2 regions of the Shimazuella sp. NTD247 genome follow, and region 1 is predicted to be linked to the other one. Evidence: riboswitches for the same ligand, from Rfam matches in the RefSeq annotation. Region 1 holds a riboswitch; the other holds the start of a gene.
The links. Region 1 has a riboswitch for S-adenosylmethionine ahead of AC5WOC_RS04530 (homocysteine synthase). Riboswitches for the same ligand answer to the same signal wherever they lie in the genome.

Region 1 (7,533 bases):
ATCGTGACGGACGGAACAACCATTTTAGGTAGTGATGATAAAGCTGGAATAGCTGCTATCATTGAAGGAATACGTCTGCTACGTGAATGGAAGATACCTCATGGAAACTTGCAGTTTGTTTTTACAGTCGGGGAAGAATCAGGTCTTGTAGGTGCACGTCATCTGGACAAATCATTGATGGAAGCAGAATACGGTTTTGCCTTCGATGCTGGGGGCCAAGTGGGGGAAATTATTACTTCTGCGCCAGCGCAAGTAAAAATCGAAGCAGCTATCCATGGTAGAGCTGCCCATGCTGGATCAAGTCCAGAAGCAGGTATTAGTGCCATTCAGGTTGCAAGCCAAGCGATTTCCCGCATGAAATTAGGAAGAATTGATTCTGAAACAACTGCAAATATTGGGATGTTCCAAGGTGGAATTGCAACAAATGTCGTTCCTGAATATGTAAAAATATATGCGGAAGCCAGAAGCAGAAATGAGAAAAAACTGGTTAATCAAGTAGAAGAGATGGTTATGGCTTTTGAATTGACAGCCAAACAAATGGGTGCAACAGCAGAAGTGGAAACAAAATCATTATATCCAGGTTATTCCTTTACAGAACATGATCTAGTAGTACAAAAAGCAATTGCGGGCGTAAAAAAAGTTGGTCGGACTCCACATTTAGGCGTTAGTGGTGGAGGAAGCGATGCAAACGTATTAGCTGGTTATGGCATTCCTACTGTTAACTTAAGTATTGGTTACGAAAACATCCATACTACCAACGAAAGAATGTCTATTCCAGAGTTAGTCAAGGCAGCGGAATTAGTCGTTGCGTTAGTGGAGGAAAGTGCTTATGAAAAAGCTCTTTCATAGCGTAGCCATTCATACTTTACTGCTTTATTGAAAAATAGCACTTATAATTTTATACCAATGTCAATCCGAGCTAACTTCGGGTTGGCTTTTTATTTGCGGTTCGAAATACTAAACTCAGTGCTGAGAGACAGCATAGATAGAGAATGGAGTCCAAGTGACTACTTACCCTTCTGAATTCCAGGAACTGATCTGAAGGTCATCATTAAGAAGTGATCCATTTGGATTTCATCCGGGTAGTTGCCTTGCAGCTATTCAGACAGTAACAATAATGTATAAATAAATAGAAATATAGGCAAAAAAGTGTCCAAATCCTTATTGGTTTGGATTCTTTTTGTTTAAAAAAGGCAAAACTGAAGAGAGGAGGATAGGATATGTGGTTACATCATATGTTTCACATGGTTCATCATTATGGATATATCGGTATTTTTGGACTTTTAATGTTTGGGATGGTAGGAATACCAATTCCAGATGAATTTTTAATGACCTTCGCTGGATATTTCATCAAACTTCATCAGTTGAATTATGTTTTGACTGTGTTAACTGCTTTTATTGGAAGTATGGTCGGAATAACATTTAGCTTTTTGATCGGAAGATTTTTGGGGCTGCCTTTCTTACATCGATATGGAAAACGGATTGGACTTACCCATGAAAGATATGAAAAAGTAGAAGCATGGTTTGAGCGCTTTGGCAAGATAACGATTATTTTTGGATTTTTTATACCAGGGATACGACATTTGACTGCAATTTATGCTGGAATCAGCCGGTGGACTTATTGGACTTTTTTTACCTATGCTTTTATTGGATGTTTCATTTGGGTTATGGTGTTTATCAATCTCGGACTCTTATTTGGAGAACACTGGAAAGAGTATACAATTTTGATGCATAAAGGGATTTTGCTTTTTACTCTTGTTGTGATAGTCACTCTGGTTGGGGTATGGATAGTGAAAAAAAGAAAGAGCAGCTCTAGAATTTAAATAAATTTGATATAATAATGCATGTCTGCTGAAGGTCGGCAAGTGAAGAAGGGAAGTCTTCACGGCTTCGTACCTGTCTGAAAATAACACAGATGTAACGACCAAGAACCTCCTAGATGATTTTAAGCTGTTCAGTGGAAGTCAGGAATCGATTTTTTTCGGTAACTACGAAATTATCATCTATCAGAAGAACGGAAGGGTGTCTCTGATGTAAGTGAGGTTGATATTAATAATCCCGCAAAGAAATCTTACAAAATCCCTGGGACAGAGGTAGAGATTTGTTTTAAGTGAGGAGTCAGGTAGGACTTTGGCTCTGGGTGATCAAGAACGATTACCCAGAGCTCAAATTTAATAAAAAAGATATCGAAATGTTGCTAAAAAGTTTGTTACGTATAGAATTAGTAACAATATTATCGGAATAGATTGTAATGCGATGAATGGAATATATTTATTTTTATGACTATTCCCTTTATGGAATTTTGTTTTATAATAAAATGAGAATGCTGAGAGCCAGCATTTCTACTTGATTGAATGGAGTTTCCATGCCTGATTACCAGTCAACAAAGAACCGGCGTGTCTCTATCAAAAACCTCCCAAACGGTTGGGATAAGAAGAAGAATGTTAGCGTTATGGATCAAGAGTGGGTAGACATTGGTGAGATCACGATCAAGATCTATTCTTCAGATGATAAGAGTCACCCTGGAAAGGTAGTTGTATTTCTTTCAGGAAAAATGGAACGCATTTACAAACCTAATGACACTGGTACCAAAACCATTCATGGCTCCAACGTACAGATTTGCATTAAGTAAAAGTCGCGTGGTTCTCGTCTGGGTAGTTGCTTGCGGCTACCCAGACTCCAAATATGTTCAAACCAACGAAATATAAAGAAGCACCAGAAGGATGAGTAATTCTACTCATCCTTTCATCATCTTTATCATGGTAGATATTGTAGTCGCATCTGGGAGAGGTTCATTCTAAATGGAATAGAAAATAATTTTATCAAGTATATTGACTATATATATTATTTTTTATACATTAACAAATAAGAACTATACTAATTATAAGTATATTCTTTATCATTAAAACTCCAAATTTAAGGGGGTTACCTGATTGAAAATTAAAATTAAAAAAGTAGCAAAAGTGAAACCAACCAAATCTCTGGAATAATTCAAATGATGGATGAATGAAGTTTGTATGGATGGCAAAAATTTATAAAAGTGAAACCGCTGCCATTACTAAATTTAGTTTAAGATCAAAGAAGCCACTATCCGCTCTGGACAGTGGCTTCTTTGATCAAAGTAGGTGACATCGAAGTGGTAACAATAGACAGCATATGTCAATTTCATCGTCTTTCGAGTAGAGAAGAAAACGAGGATGAAGTTTTGATTGGGCGCCTTGATCTTGGAGAGTTTATTATTCTACCAAAGATGGCGATCCAGATTATAGAGCTACTGGGAGAAGGAAAAACAGTAGGCGAAACGAAACATATCATGGAACAGCAGTTGCAGCAAGAGATCGATGTTGTTGGATTTGTAGAAGATTTAATTCATGAGTATCCATTTATTTATCAGATTGATGAAAAAGTAGTAAATGAGAAAGTGGAGCAAAAGGAGCAGTTTCCTTGGTTAACAAGTCGAATTGGTCAACTCTTGTTTAATCGTTACAGCTACATTTTCGTTTCCTTGTTATTTATTTTTTGTGTATTTCTTACAGTCTTTAATCCGGATTATATACCAAGATACCAAGATTTTTTCATAGGTCGTTCCCAATCAGTTATTCTCATTCTTTTCTTTTTTATTAATTTTTTTCTTCTATTTTTACATGAAGTCTCTCATTTGTTAGCGGCTCGTTCTCTCGGAGTGGATGGTCGTATCGGTTTTAGTCATCGGCTTGTCTTCCCAGTGGCAGAAACAGATATGTCAGGAATTGTTTTACTACCAAGAAAAAAACGATACAAACCTATCCTTGCAGGGATTATGTTTGATTTTACACTTGTAATTCTCTGTGTTTTACTTCTTTGGCTTCAAGATTTAGGAGTCTTTTCTTTTTCATCTTTTCAAATTAGCCTAATTCGTTATTTAAATCTGGGGCTATGGCTAGGAATCGGATATCAATTCCTCTTTTTTATGGAAACGGACATTTATTACCTGATAGCCATCATGTTAAATAGTAATAATTTATTACATTATACGCGTTTGACCGTAAGAAAATGGTTCAAAAGAGTAAAGTCGGAAGAATTAGAAGAGCTATCACAGGTTTCAAACCGTGAAAAGAGATTTATTAGGGGTTATGTTTGGTTTTACATTTTTGGAGTGTGTTGGGCTATCTTTCTGTTCTTAACCTATACTATTCCAGCAGCTTATTTGCTTATCACCCAATCTTGGAACAAATTAATTATTTCAACTTTTTTCTCTTGGTCTTTAGTCGATGGAGTGCTAACCATTTTGATCACGCTTGTCCCATTTGCCATTTTATTATGGTCATGGAGTAGAGCGTTGGGCAATAACAAACAAAATCTTGGGAATGATTAACATAATCGTTAATTGACATAAGTCTAAGGCTGAGTATAATTACTCAGCCTCTTGATCACACCTATCATGGAGATATTGTAATTGCATCCGCATTTGTTTGGTCAATAACAACAAAATATACATCGATAAATCAAAATGAAACTCACTTACCTTTTTACCCTCTTGTAATTAAACCAGCACAAATCTCTGACGTTTTCTCTGCATGATGGGTCACCAAAACGTGCTGCAACTACTCAATTTCCTGTTTTTAAAAGTTGTTAGATTTTGGAGCATTCTATTCTCAATTTTTCTATTCATCTGATACAATAGATCATAGCCTACATCCATGGCTATCTGTCTAGTGAGAAAGAGAACACCATGGCTAAGACACCTCCTGCAACTGTGGGCGAGCTTCTGCGAATGTTCGCTTCGAAGACAAAGGATTTTGATCCTACAGCAGTGCGCACGCTGGCTGAAGCTGCCTTCAAGACTGGTCAGGCCAAGCTGGCACAACTGAAGATTCTGGATGATATCGAGGGTCTGAGCATCGAAATCAACCAGTACAACAACAGTAAGGACCACCAAAAGGGAGATGCCAAGTCCAAGGCTCATGGACAGAATCTCAACCGAATGAAGACCCTGCGAAATGAAGAGAGCAAAGCGGGTAGCAATTACGAGAGTATTCGCGTAGCGTCACTGGATAAGGTCAACGAGGTCACGGAGATCGACCGCCACAAACGGGACGATTTGTACATTGCCATGCTCGGTGCAGTAACTGGAGGTCGGTGGCGGTAGGTCATCTTTTCTCCACTAGCTACTAACCCCTCCTGCCCATTGCGAGCAGGAGGGATCAAAACAAAAATAAATCTTCGCTAAAAATAAACGAAATCCCACCATCATAAAATGCTGAGCGGGGTTTTTTGGGTAAAGGAGAGAGATTTCGATTGTCCCTTATCACTACATTTACAAATTATATGACTGAGCGGTTTGATTCCATCAAAGCGATTGTCATTTTTGGAAGTTATGCGAGAGGGGAGGAAAAGGCTGACTCTGATTTAGATGCATACTTGTTATTTAATCAATTGAATCCTGAAAAGCACTGATTTAGCAGTTATTCCAATGTGGTTTCAACATCCATCCATTTTGCAAGAACAGCTGGATCTGGATAAGGACAAGGTAGTGTCGTTGTTATTCTCCCTAATAGAAGGTAAGTTGAATAAATTTGCAGTCCAATATTGAGATTTTGTAAATATCTCCATTTTTTACACTTGAATATTGATGAGCTGGAAGAAAACGACTATAATTAAGTAAACCTATTGTTTAACTGAATATTTGTTAAATCTCTTATCCAGAGAGGCGGAGGGACTGGCCCGATGATGCCCGGCAACCCTAGTGATTGATTCACTAGAAGGTGCCAATTCCTGTAGAGACTACTTGTCTCTAACAGATAAGATGCGGATCTGTAACCAAGCCTCTTCTGGATAAGGAAGGGGTTTTTTGTTTGCTAAAAAAGGAGGAAATAACATGAGTACATTTCGACCTGAGACAATTTCTGTGCATGGAGGGCAGGCACCTGATCCTGCAACAAATGCGCGGGCTGTTCCTATTTATCAGACAACTTCTTATGTCTTTGATGATACCCAGCATGCTGCAGATCTGTTTGCATTAAAGGAATTCGGCAACATTTATACTCGTATTATGAATCCTACAACCGATATTCTAGAAAAAAGGGTCGCTGAGCTGGAAGGCGGTGTTGGAGCACTCGCTACCAGTTCGGGTCAAGCAGCAATTACTTACTCCATTTTAAATATTGCCAGGGCAGGTGATGAGATTGTCGCTTCTAGCAATCTTTATGGTGGGACATATAACTTATTTCGACATACACTTCCCAAACTGGGCATTCACGTGCATTTTGTAGATCAAACCAATCCTAACAATTTTCGTAGTGCGATAACTGATAAGACGAAGGCTGTTTTTGCCGAGATTATCGGCAATCCACAGTTAGATGTGTTGGATGTAGAGGCAGTTGCTAATGTAGCTCATGAATCTGGAATTCCGCTTATTATCGATAATACTTTTGCTACTCCATATTTAAGCAGGCCATTTGAATTTGGAGCGGATATCATTGTTCACTCCGCGACAAAGTTTATTGGAGGACATGGCACAAGTATCGGCGGTATCATCGTTGATTCTGGCAAGTTTGATTGGAGTAATGGCAAGTTTCCTGATTTGACAGAGCCGGATCCTAGCTATCATGGTGTATCCTATACTCAAGCATTGGGATCTTTGGCCTATATTATAAAAGCACGAGTGCAGTTACTGCGAGATACAGGAGCTTCTATTTCACCATTTAATGCATTTTTGTTACTACAAGGATTAGAGACACTTCACCTCCGCATGGAACGACATAGCGAAAATGCTTTGCGTGTGGCTGAATTTTTAGAGAAGCATGAGAGTGTTGATTGGGTGAATCATCCCGGATTAGAAAATCATCCATCCTTTGAAAAATCACAAAAATATTTACCGAACGGTCAAGGTGCGATCTTTACATTTGGGATTAAGGGGGGAGCAGAGGCAGGGAGAAAATTGATTGAAAATGTTTCTTTATTCTCCCACCTAGCAAATGTAGGAGATGCAAAATCACTTATTATTCATCCAGCAAGTACAACGCATCAACAGCTAACAGAAGAAGAACAAAAAGCAGCTGGTGTGACCCCAGATCTCATTCGTCTATCTGTTGGGATTGAGTCGATTGACGATATTATTGAAGATTTGGCACAAGCATTAGCAAAAAGCCAACAATAAATGGGAGGGAAGGGTAGTGCCGATCAAGATTCCAGATAACCTTCCAGCTACTGGAATCCTTCAAAAAGAAAATATTTTTGTAATGCCTGAAGAAAAAGCATTCCATCAAGAGATACGACCACTCAAAATTATGATCTTAAATATCATGCCAACGAAAATAACAACAGAAACGCAGTTACTCCGTTTGCTTGGTAATTCTCCTTTGCAACTGGAGGTGAGTTTTCTGCATCTGCAAACCCACGCTTCCAAAAATACACCGCCAAGTCATTTAGAAATGTTTTATCAAACCTTTGAAGAAATCAAGGAGCAGTATTTTGATGGATTAATTATCACAGGAGCACCTGTGGAACATTTGGAATATGAACAGGTGGATTATTGGGAAGAACTCACAGAGA
Region 2 (7,533 bases), on a different contig from region 1:
CAGCAGCAGCATGAGCAGCTTTACCATAGAAGGAGAAAATAAGCGGATCCAGTGCAAGAGATGGTGTTGTTTTCGCAGTTTCACTATTTGGATGCAGCATAGCGCAAACATCAATACCAGTAAAACGATTATCTTTGACAAAACTAGCTTTGGCACTTCCATTTGGCCCTCCTTCTTCTGCTGGCGTGCCAAACACTACCACTTCCCCGCCTATTTCTTCAATGACTTCTCCTAACGCTATTCCAGCTGCTACACTTGCTGTGCCAATGATGTTATGTCCACAAGCATGTCCCAAACCTGGCAAAGCATCATATTCCGCTAGATATCCAATTACGGGACCGGATATGTTGCTTTTTTTCCGAGCGATAAACCCAGTTGGGTGCCCAGCTACATCTGTTTCGACTATAAATCCATATTCTTCTAATAATCGTATATGAATACCACTTGCATAATACTCTTCATTGCCAATCTCCGGATGTTCATGAATATCATGGCTGATCTGTATTAATCGTTCTCGATTCTCTTCTATAAATTGAGCCACTTTTTCACGAACTGATATTGTTTTGGTTGTCATTGGATTCACTCACCTTTTAAAGATTTTCGATTTCGGAGACAGGAACCACGGTAGGAATTACACCGCCGTTATAAACTTTTTTAATATATGCTGCAACTTCAGGAGATTGATAGATTTTCACTAGCTTCTGCAAATTGGCATTATTTTTATTTTTTGTTTGCGTTGCGATAATATTGATATAAGGTTTTGCTGTTTTATCCTCTTTAAAAATCGGATCTGTCACTGGGCTTAATCCAGCACTTACAGCTATGCCATTATTGATTACTGCTGCAGCAGCATCATCCATCGAACGTGGTGTTTGCGGAGCAGCAACGGTAACGATTTTTAAGTTTTTCGGATTGGAAGCAATTGCCTCTGTCAAACCTTTGCCGTTAAAACCATCTTTTAATTTTAGCAAACCTGCTTTTTCCAAAAGCAGCAATGCTCGACCACCATTGCTTGCTTCATTTGGAATGGTTATCGTTGCACCATCTGGGATTTGACTAATATCTTTATACTTTTTGGAGTAAACACCCATGGGAGCAAGCACAGTTGTACCAATGGCACTTAAATCAAGTTTTCTTTGTTTTTTAAATTCATTAAAGTAAGAAACTGTTTGAAAAGCATTTGCATCTAAACTGCCATCTGCCAGAGATAGATTAGGCTGCACATAATCATTAAAAGTAACAACTTGAATCGTTAAACCTTGTTTTTGTGCTTGTTGTTTAATAAACTCCCAAACTTTTGTATCAGAACTGCTTATTCCTACTTTTATTGTCTGATTATCTTTACTTGAGCAGCCTGCCACCAATCCTACAAGTAGCAGTAGTGCTATAACAATAGATGATATTTTTTTCATATTATTTTCTCCTCACTAATCGGGCTAAATAATTTCCTAAAGTTTGTACAAGTTGAACAATGATAATTAATAAGATCACCGTAATAATCACAACACGCACTTCAAACTGGTTATAGCCGTATGTAATCGCAAGATCTCCTAATCCACCTCCGCCAACTGCACCTGCCATTGCACTGGCACCAATCAATCCAATCGTAGCAATCGTCGCCGCTAAAAATAGAGAGCTCAGGGATTCCGGCAAAAGAAATCGCCAAATGATTTGCCAAGGAGTAGCACCCATCGCTTGGGCTGCCTCCACCACTCCGTTATCTACTTCTAATAAAGAATTTTCTACTAAACGTGCAAAATAAGGGGCTGCATAAAAAATAAGAGGAACAATCGCTGCCGCAGTGCCTATTGATGAACCGGTTACCAAACGAGTAAAAGGAATAATGGCAACCAATAAAATAATAAATGGGACTGACCGAAATATATTGATGATGGTATTTAATATCGTAAACACAACTTTATTTTCCAAAATATGGTCCGATCTTGTCACTACGAGTACAACGCCTAATGGAAAACCTAGAAGTATGGAAAATACAAGCGATACAAAAACCATAATAAGCGTTGCCAAAATGCCATCTACTAACTGCGGCCAAAAAACAGCCCAATCAAACACCATCTCCTTTCACCTCCCTTACAAATACTTTTCTATCTTTTAAATAACGAATAACTTCTTCCACTTTTTTTTCATCACTTTCAATACTGATTAACAAATCTCCAAAAGGCCTACTTTGCAATTCGGTTATATTTCCTTGCAAAATGTTGATATTGGTCTGGAATTTTCTGATTGTTTCTGCAATCAAAGGCTCTGTTGCATTACTCCCGGTAAATGTAATGCGATAAATCTTTACTTGTTCTTTTAATAAACTTCGAATACTTATTGGAAGTTGTTGTTGAAAAATTGTACTCACAAACCGTTTTGCTGTATCTGATTTTGGATTGGTAAATACATCGTAGACAAAACCTTGCTCTACAATCCTCCCCTGATCCAAAACCGCAACCCGATCACAAAGTTTGCGAACAACATCCATTTCATGTGTGATTAATAAAATGGTAATTCCATAGTTTTTATTCACCCTACGTAATAGATCAAGTACGGACTTAGTTGTATCAGGATCAAGGGCAGATGTTGCTTCGTCACACAATAAAATATGAGGATCAGTTGCTAAAGCTCTAGCAATCCCAACTCGTTGTTTTTGTCCGCCTGAAAGCTGTCCGGGATAATAATCTACCCGATCCGCAAGACCAACAAAATCAAGCAATTCGAGTACTCTATTCTCTACCTCTCCTTTTTTCTTTCCAGTTAAATAGAGTGGTAAAGCCACATTGTGAAACACCGTCTTTGTTTCTAACAAATGAAACTGCTGAAATATCATTCCTATTTTTCTACGTGTTTCTCGGAGTTGATTTGCTGACAAAGTAGATAAAGAGATACCATCAACCTTGACTTCTCCTGAAGTTGGTTTCTCCAAGAAATTAACTGAACGGAGCAAAGAGCTTTTCCCAGCTCCACTTACACCGACAACACCAAAAATTTCTCCTTTTTGCACATGAAGAGATACTTCCTTTAAAGCATCTACGGCAGGTGAACCAGGATAGCGTTTGCTGATATCTACTAATTCAATCAATCTTCTTCCTCCTCTCACAAAAAGTTTAAACGAAAAACAAAAAACGCCTCTTTCTAAAAATAGAAAGAGGCGTTTTAAATGTTTATCCGTTCATTTAAGTAACTCTTCCCATCTTCCAAGCATTCCGCTTGCTGGAATTAGCACAGTATCAAATGATCTGTTGCTGAGATATCAAAGGGCCAGTCCCTCCATCTCTCTCGATAAGAAGTGATATTTAATTTTTTTCATTTTATATTTAAATACAAAGTATGTCAATCTGTTTTTAGGAATCACTGTAATTAAAAAGAAAATTATACAGTTAGATATACTGCCAACACAATACAGTTAATTGAGCTTAGGAAAAACAATCAATTAATGAAGGGATAGAACCAATTTAGATATTGATATTGAATTAAATGATTTTTTAGAAATCAACTTTTTGAGACTCTCCACGACTAAAGTCGTGGGATTCTTAGGTAGTTCTGCTACATGCGTCCATTTCTGTTTTGTGCAACTCCTAAGTTTGGGGCTGTCTCATCAGCCCATCCCATGCAGTTAGAAGTGTACCCACATGGGCGGAACGCCTGTTACCAGCGCTCTAGTTCTTTTCCTGCCTCTAATGGTTTTACTCGGTGGGAGACGTATCCATTTGCCACCGAAACCCTATACCACTACATTTTCAAAGAACAAACCTACTACCAGTAGGATGATCACCGATCATGTGTTCTAATATACAAAGATTTGTTGTTCTTGCAACCCCTTTTTTTGGGGTTTCGAACAACGCTGCTTTTCATCCCACGATTGAAACCGTGGATTTTCTCGCTCGAAATACGAACAAAAACACTTGATTGAAATCATATCAACTGTCGTAACCGTGTTCAACTTGACAAAAAGGAAAGACTTTGCTCTAATATGAATGAATATATTAATATTCATTCATGTCTCTAAAAAACAAGATTCGAAATTATGGAGGAAGGAAAGAACGATATGAAAAAGTTTGTCACCCACCCGCTAGGATTTAGTGCAACCATTTTGATCGTTACGTTACTTTGGGCGAGTCCAGCTCCTCTTATCAAACTCAGCTATAAATGGCTATCCATCCAGACACATGACTATAGTACAGAACTTGTCTTTGCTGGTTATCGCTTCCTCTTATCTGCGCTTATTCTGTACGTTTTTATTCGACTCATCAGCAAAAAACGTGTCTTCCAGCGCTCTGCATTTCGCTCTTTGAGCAAAGTCGGATTTGTACAAAACTTTTTGCAATATATTTTCTTCTATGTAGGAGTAAGCATCTCCTCAAGTATGACTACGGTTATACTTACAGGAACTTCAACCTTGTTTCAAATTTTGATAGCACACTTTATTGATACAAATGATCGGTTGAATTTACGCAAAGCATTGGGCATCAGCATCGGATTTTTAGGGATCGTCGTTGTGAGTCTGCATTCGATTTCCATGGAGATAGGATTTGGACTGGGAGAAATTTTACTGCTCCTCTCTAATTTAGCAGCTGCTTCAGGAAATCTATTAGCACGGCACGAATCTGCTAGATTTGAAATTGATATCATCACCTTTTATCAATTGTTTGTCGGTTCCTTATGCCTTATCAGTGTAGGTATTTGGAAAGCTGGTTTTTTACCTTTTCATTTTGATATTCAATCAGGACTTACGTTTGTCTACTTATCATTGGTAGCATTGATCGGAACATTTTTTTGGAATATTTTACTTCGCTATCATCCAGTGAGCAAAGCATCTGTCTTTCTTTTTTTGATCCCGATATTTGGTGTGTTTTATTCTTCCATCCTCCTGTCTGAAAAATTGAGTATCTTGACTTTTGGTGGACTGGTTCTCGTTTGCCTTGGTATCATGGTGGTGAATAAGAGAACAAAAAATAAAGAACAAGTGATATCGGGAATTACTTCATAATCCCTTTGTTCCACATTACTCGGAATCAGTTATGATGTTTAATATTTCATAGATGACGAGAAAAGTATCACCGAATGATTTGGTGTTTCATTCAAAAATAAGGGTTTAAATTAACCCCTATGTAGAATTGACAAAAAGGGAAGTCTCTGCTTTAATATGAATGAATTAAATAATATTCATTCGAAAGAGGGGGGTTTATTGAAGGATAAAAAAGCGGATATTTTCCGATGTGGAAAAGAGTTATTCTTGACAAAAGGGTTTAAAGATACGAACATTTCCGACATCGCTAAAAATGCTGGTATCGGAGTTGGTACGTTCTATAACTACTATCCATCAAAAGAAAAACTGTTCGTAGAAATCTACACAAAAGAAAACGAGCAACTGAAAAAGGCGATCATGGAATCTCTTGATCTGAATCAAGATCCTGTTTCCATTGTAAAAGAAATAGTAGAACAAAACATACATGCCATCCATTCAAATCCAATACTGAAAGAATGGTATAACCCGGATTTTTTTCACAAATTGGAAAAAATCTACCATAAAGAAAGTGCAGAGAGTAATGATTCCTTGCCTAATATGTATAAGGAATTATTTAAGAAATGGAAAATGGAGGGCCGAATAAGAGAAGATATAGATGATGAACTGCTTCTTGCTTTTTTCGATTCATTAGTCTATATCGATACACATAAGGAAGAAATCGGGATTCAACATTTTCCGCAAATTATTCTGTATTTAGCAGAATTTATCATAAGGGGTTTAACTAATTTCCAAAAATAGTGTATGATCACCCCTGTTTTTTTGATTTTGAGTGAATGAATATTTTATAATTCATTCATTATCGAATCTTAACTTATCAGTAAGTTGTTGTTCCACAGTTTATAGAAATTTGAATGAGGTGAATAGTATGGAATCGATCACAAACTCTCCATCTAAGAGATCGGCTATCCTTGCAATGTATGCTGGTCTTGTGCTTACCATTATAACCATGATCATCTTGTATGTTGACCATTTCACTGTCCACGTACTAGCAAACCACATCAAGGACAGCTACCCTTCATACAGTCAATCGCGCATTGACTCAGCAGTTATGATCTATCTTATCTATTTGTCCATCATTGGAGTGCTGGGCATCCTCAGTTGGCTTAATGTGATTTGGGGCTCCAGAGAAGACAAACGATGGACCCGATGGGCGGCAACTGGGATGTTCATACTCAGTACGATCATCGCTCTATTCAATCTACTTGTAAAAGACACTTCCGGAGACACTGGCCTGCCGCCGTTGTTAGGCTTGGTTGGATTGCTACCGTGCCTAGCAGGACTTCTGGTCGTCATTCTGCTATGGAAAACTCCGAAAGCATGAGTTCCATACTTTCGATAAATGCTTAAGACAAGTGAGTACCAAATGGGTTTTGATGAAAAAAGCAAAGAGACAAAAAACTTTTGGAGTAGGGGATTTATGAAAAATAAGCACAGGATTGATATATTTGAAGATTATGTAGAAATAGGAATGAGAGAGTCAAACTTACCTTGTATAGCAATTGGACTTGCAAAAGATGGTTAGGTTTTCTATGAAAAAGGTTTTGGTTTTCGTGATGAGGAAAACTCTCCTCGCATGATCCGATTGCCTGAGGATTCTCCTATTAATTATTATGAAAGTGGAAAAACAGTTTTTACAATATATGGGTAATTATCAATCTGAGACTATGAATTTATCTCTATCGATATAAACGGAAATCAACTGCAAGCACAAGTTCTTACTTCTCCAATAATGTTAAACCTATTTCAAAAAGATATATTTCTATTGAAAGGAACGATGGATTATGTATACTTTGACAGAAATGCAAATAATGAGATCATCTCCATGTATTATAAAGGACTTAAGTTCTTGAAAACTTAATCTAATATACGCCAGAAGAGAGGAATCATCGAGAAATTCTATCGTAATATACAAAATATTTTTATATCACATATATTTAGCGAATTCAAAAAGCCCCACCATATTCACTAGGAAAAGTAAAGGAGATATTTTTTATGAGAAACGAATCACTGATCGTACAAACCACTCTTGGTGCGCTTCAAGGTATTCGGAGGAAAGGTGTAATTCAGTTTCGTGGTGTTCCTTATGCTGATGCACCTGAAGGGGAATTTCGCTTTTCGCCTACACGCCCTGTATCTGCTTGGACGGGAATTCGAGATGCAAATATACATGGCAATATTGCACCCCAACCTCCTTCTCCAATACGCAATGTAGTCGGAGATTCTCCTGAACTGCCACAAGGAGAAGACTGCTTATCCCTCACGATTTCCACGCCTGCCATTGATGTGGAAAAACGTCCTGTTGCCGTTTGGATACATGGCGGACATTATATGACTGGCGCTGGGTCGCTAGACTGGTACGACGGAGCAGAACTTTCTAACGATGGAAACATCGTTACCGTGGGAGTTAATTATCGACTGGGTGCTTTTGGATTTTTGCATTATCCTGGGGTTAGCGATGGGAAAATGTGGTTTTATGACATTCTTACCGCTCTGAGATGGGT

Region 2: another riboswitch for S-adenosylmethionine. It lies ahead of AC5WOC_RS00380 (methionine ABC transporter ATP-binding protein); the one in region 1 lies ahead of AC5WOC_RS04530 (homocysteine synthase).

What each region holds. Positions count from the first base shown of each region.
Region 1 is NZ_JCAJZU010000002.1:48,583-56,115, reverse strand. It holds gene AC5WOC_RS04560 (M20/M25/M40 family metallo-hydrolase) at 1-849, shown strand, start outside; gene AC5WOC_RS04555 (DedA family protein) at 1,221-1,823, shown strand; gene AC5WOC_RS04550 (hypothetical protein) at 2,366-2,632, shown strand; gene AC5WOC_RS04545 (PqqD family protein) at 3,137-4,354, shown strand; gene AC5WOC_RS04540 (hypothetical protein) at 4,712-5,128, shown strand; gene AC5WOC_RS04535 (nucleotidyltransferase domain-containing protein) at 5,278-5,436, shown strand; SAM riboswitch class I at 5,675-5,787, shown strand; gene AC5WOC_RS04530 (homocysteine synthase) at 5,858-7,138, shown strand; gene metA (homoserine O-acetyltransferase MetA) at 7,155-7,533, shown strand, end outside.
Region 2 is NZ_JCAJZU010000001.1:76,916-84,448, reverse strand. It holds gene AC5WOC_RS00395 (M20 family metallopeptidase) at 1-574, opposite strand, end outside; gene AC5WOC_RS00390 (MetQ/NlpA family ABC transporter substrate-binding protein) at 591-1,412, opposite strand; gene AC5WOC_RS00385 (methionine ABC transporter permease) at 1,414-2,076, opposite strand; gene AC5WOC_RS00380 (methionine ABC transporter ATP-binding protein) at 2,066-3,085, opposite strand; SAM riboswitch class I at 3,191-3,292, opposite strand; gene AC5WOC_RS00375 (DMT family transporter) at 4,052-4,993, shown strand; gene AC5WOC_RS00370 (TetR/AcrR family transcriptional regulator) at 5,192-5,770, shown strand; gene AC5WOC_RS00365 (hypothetical protein) at 5,898-6,353, shown strand; gene AC5WOC_RS00360 (hypothetical protein) at 6,396-6,554, shown strand; gene AC5WOC_RS00355 (carboxylesterase/lipase family protein) at 7,025-7,533, shown strand, end outside.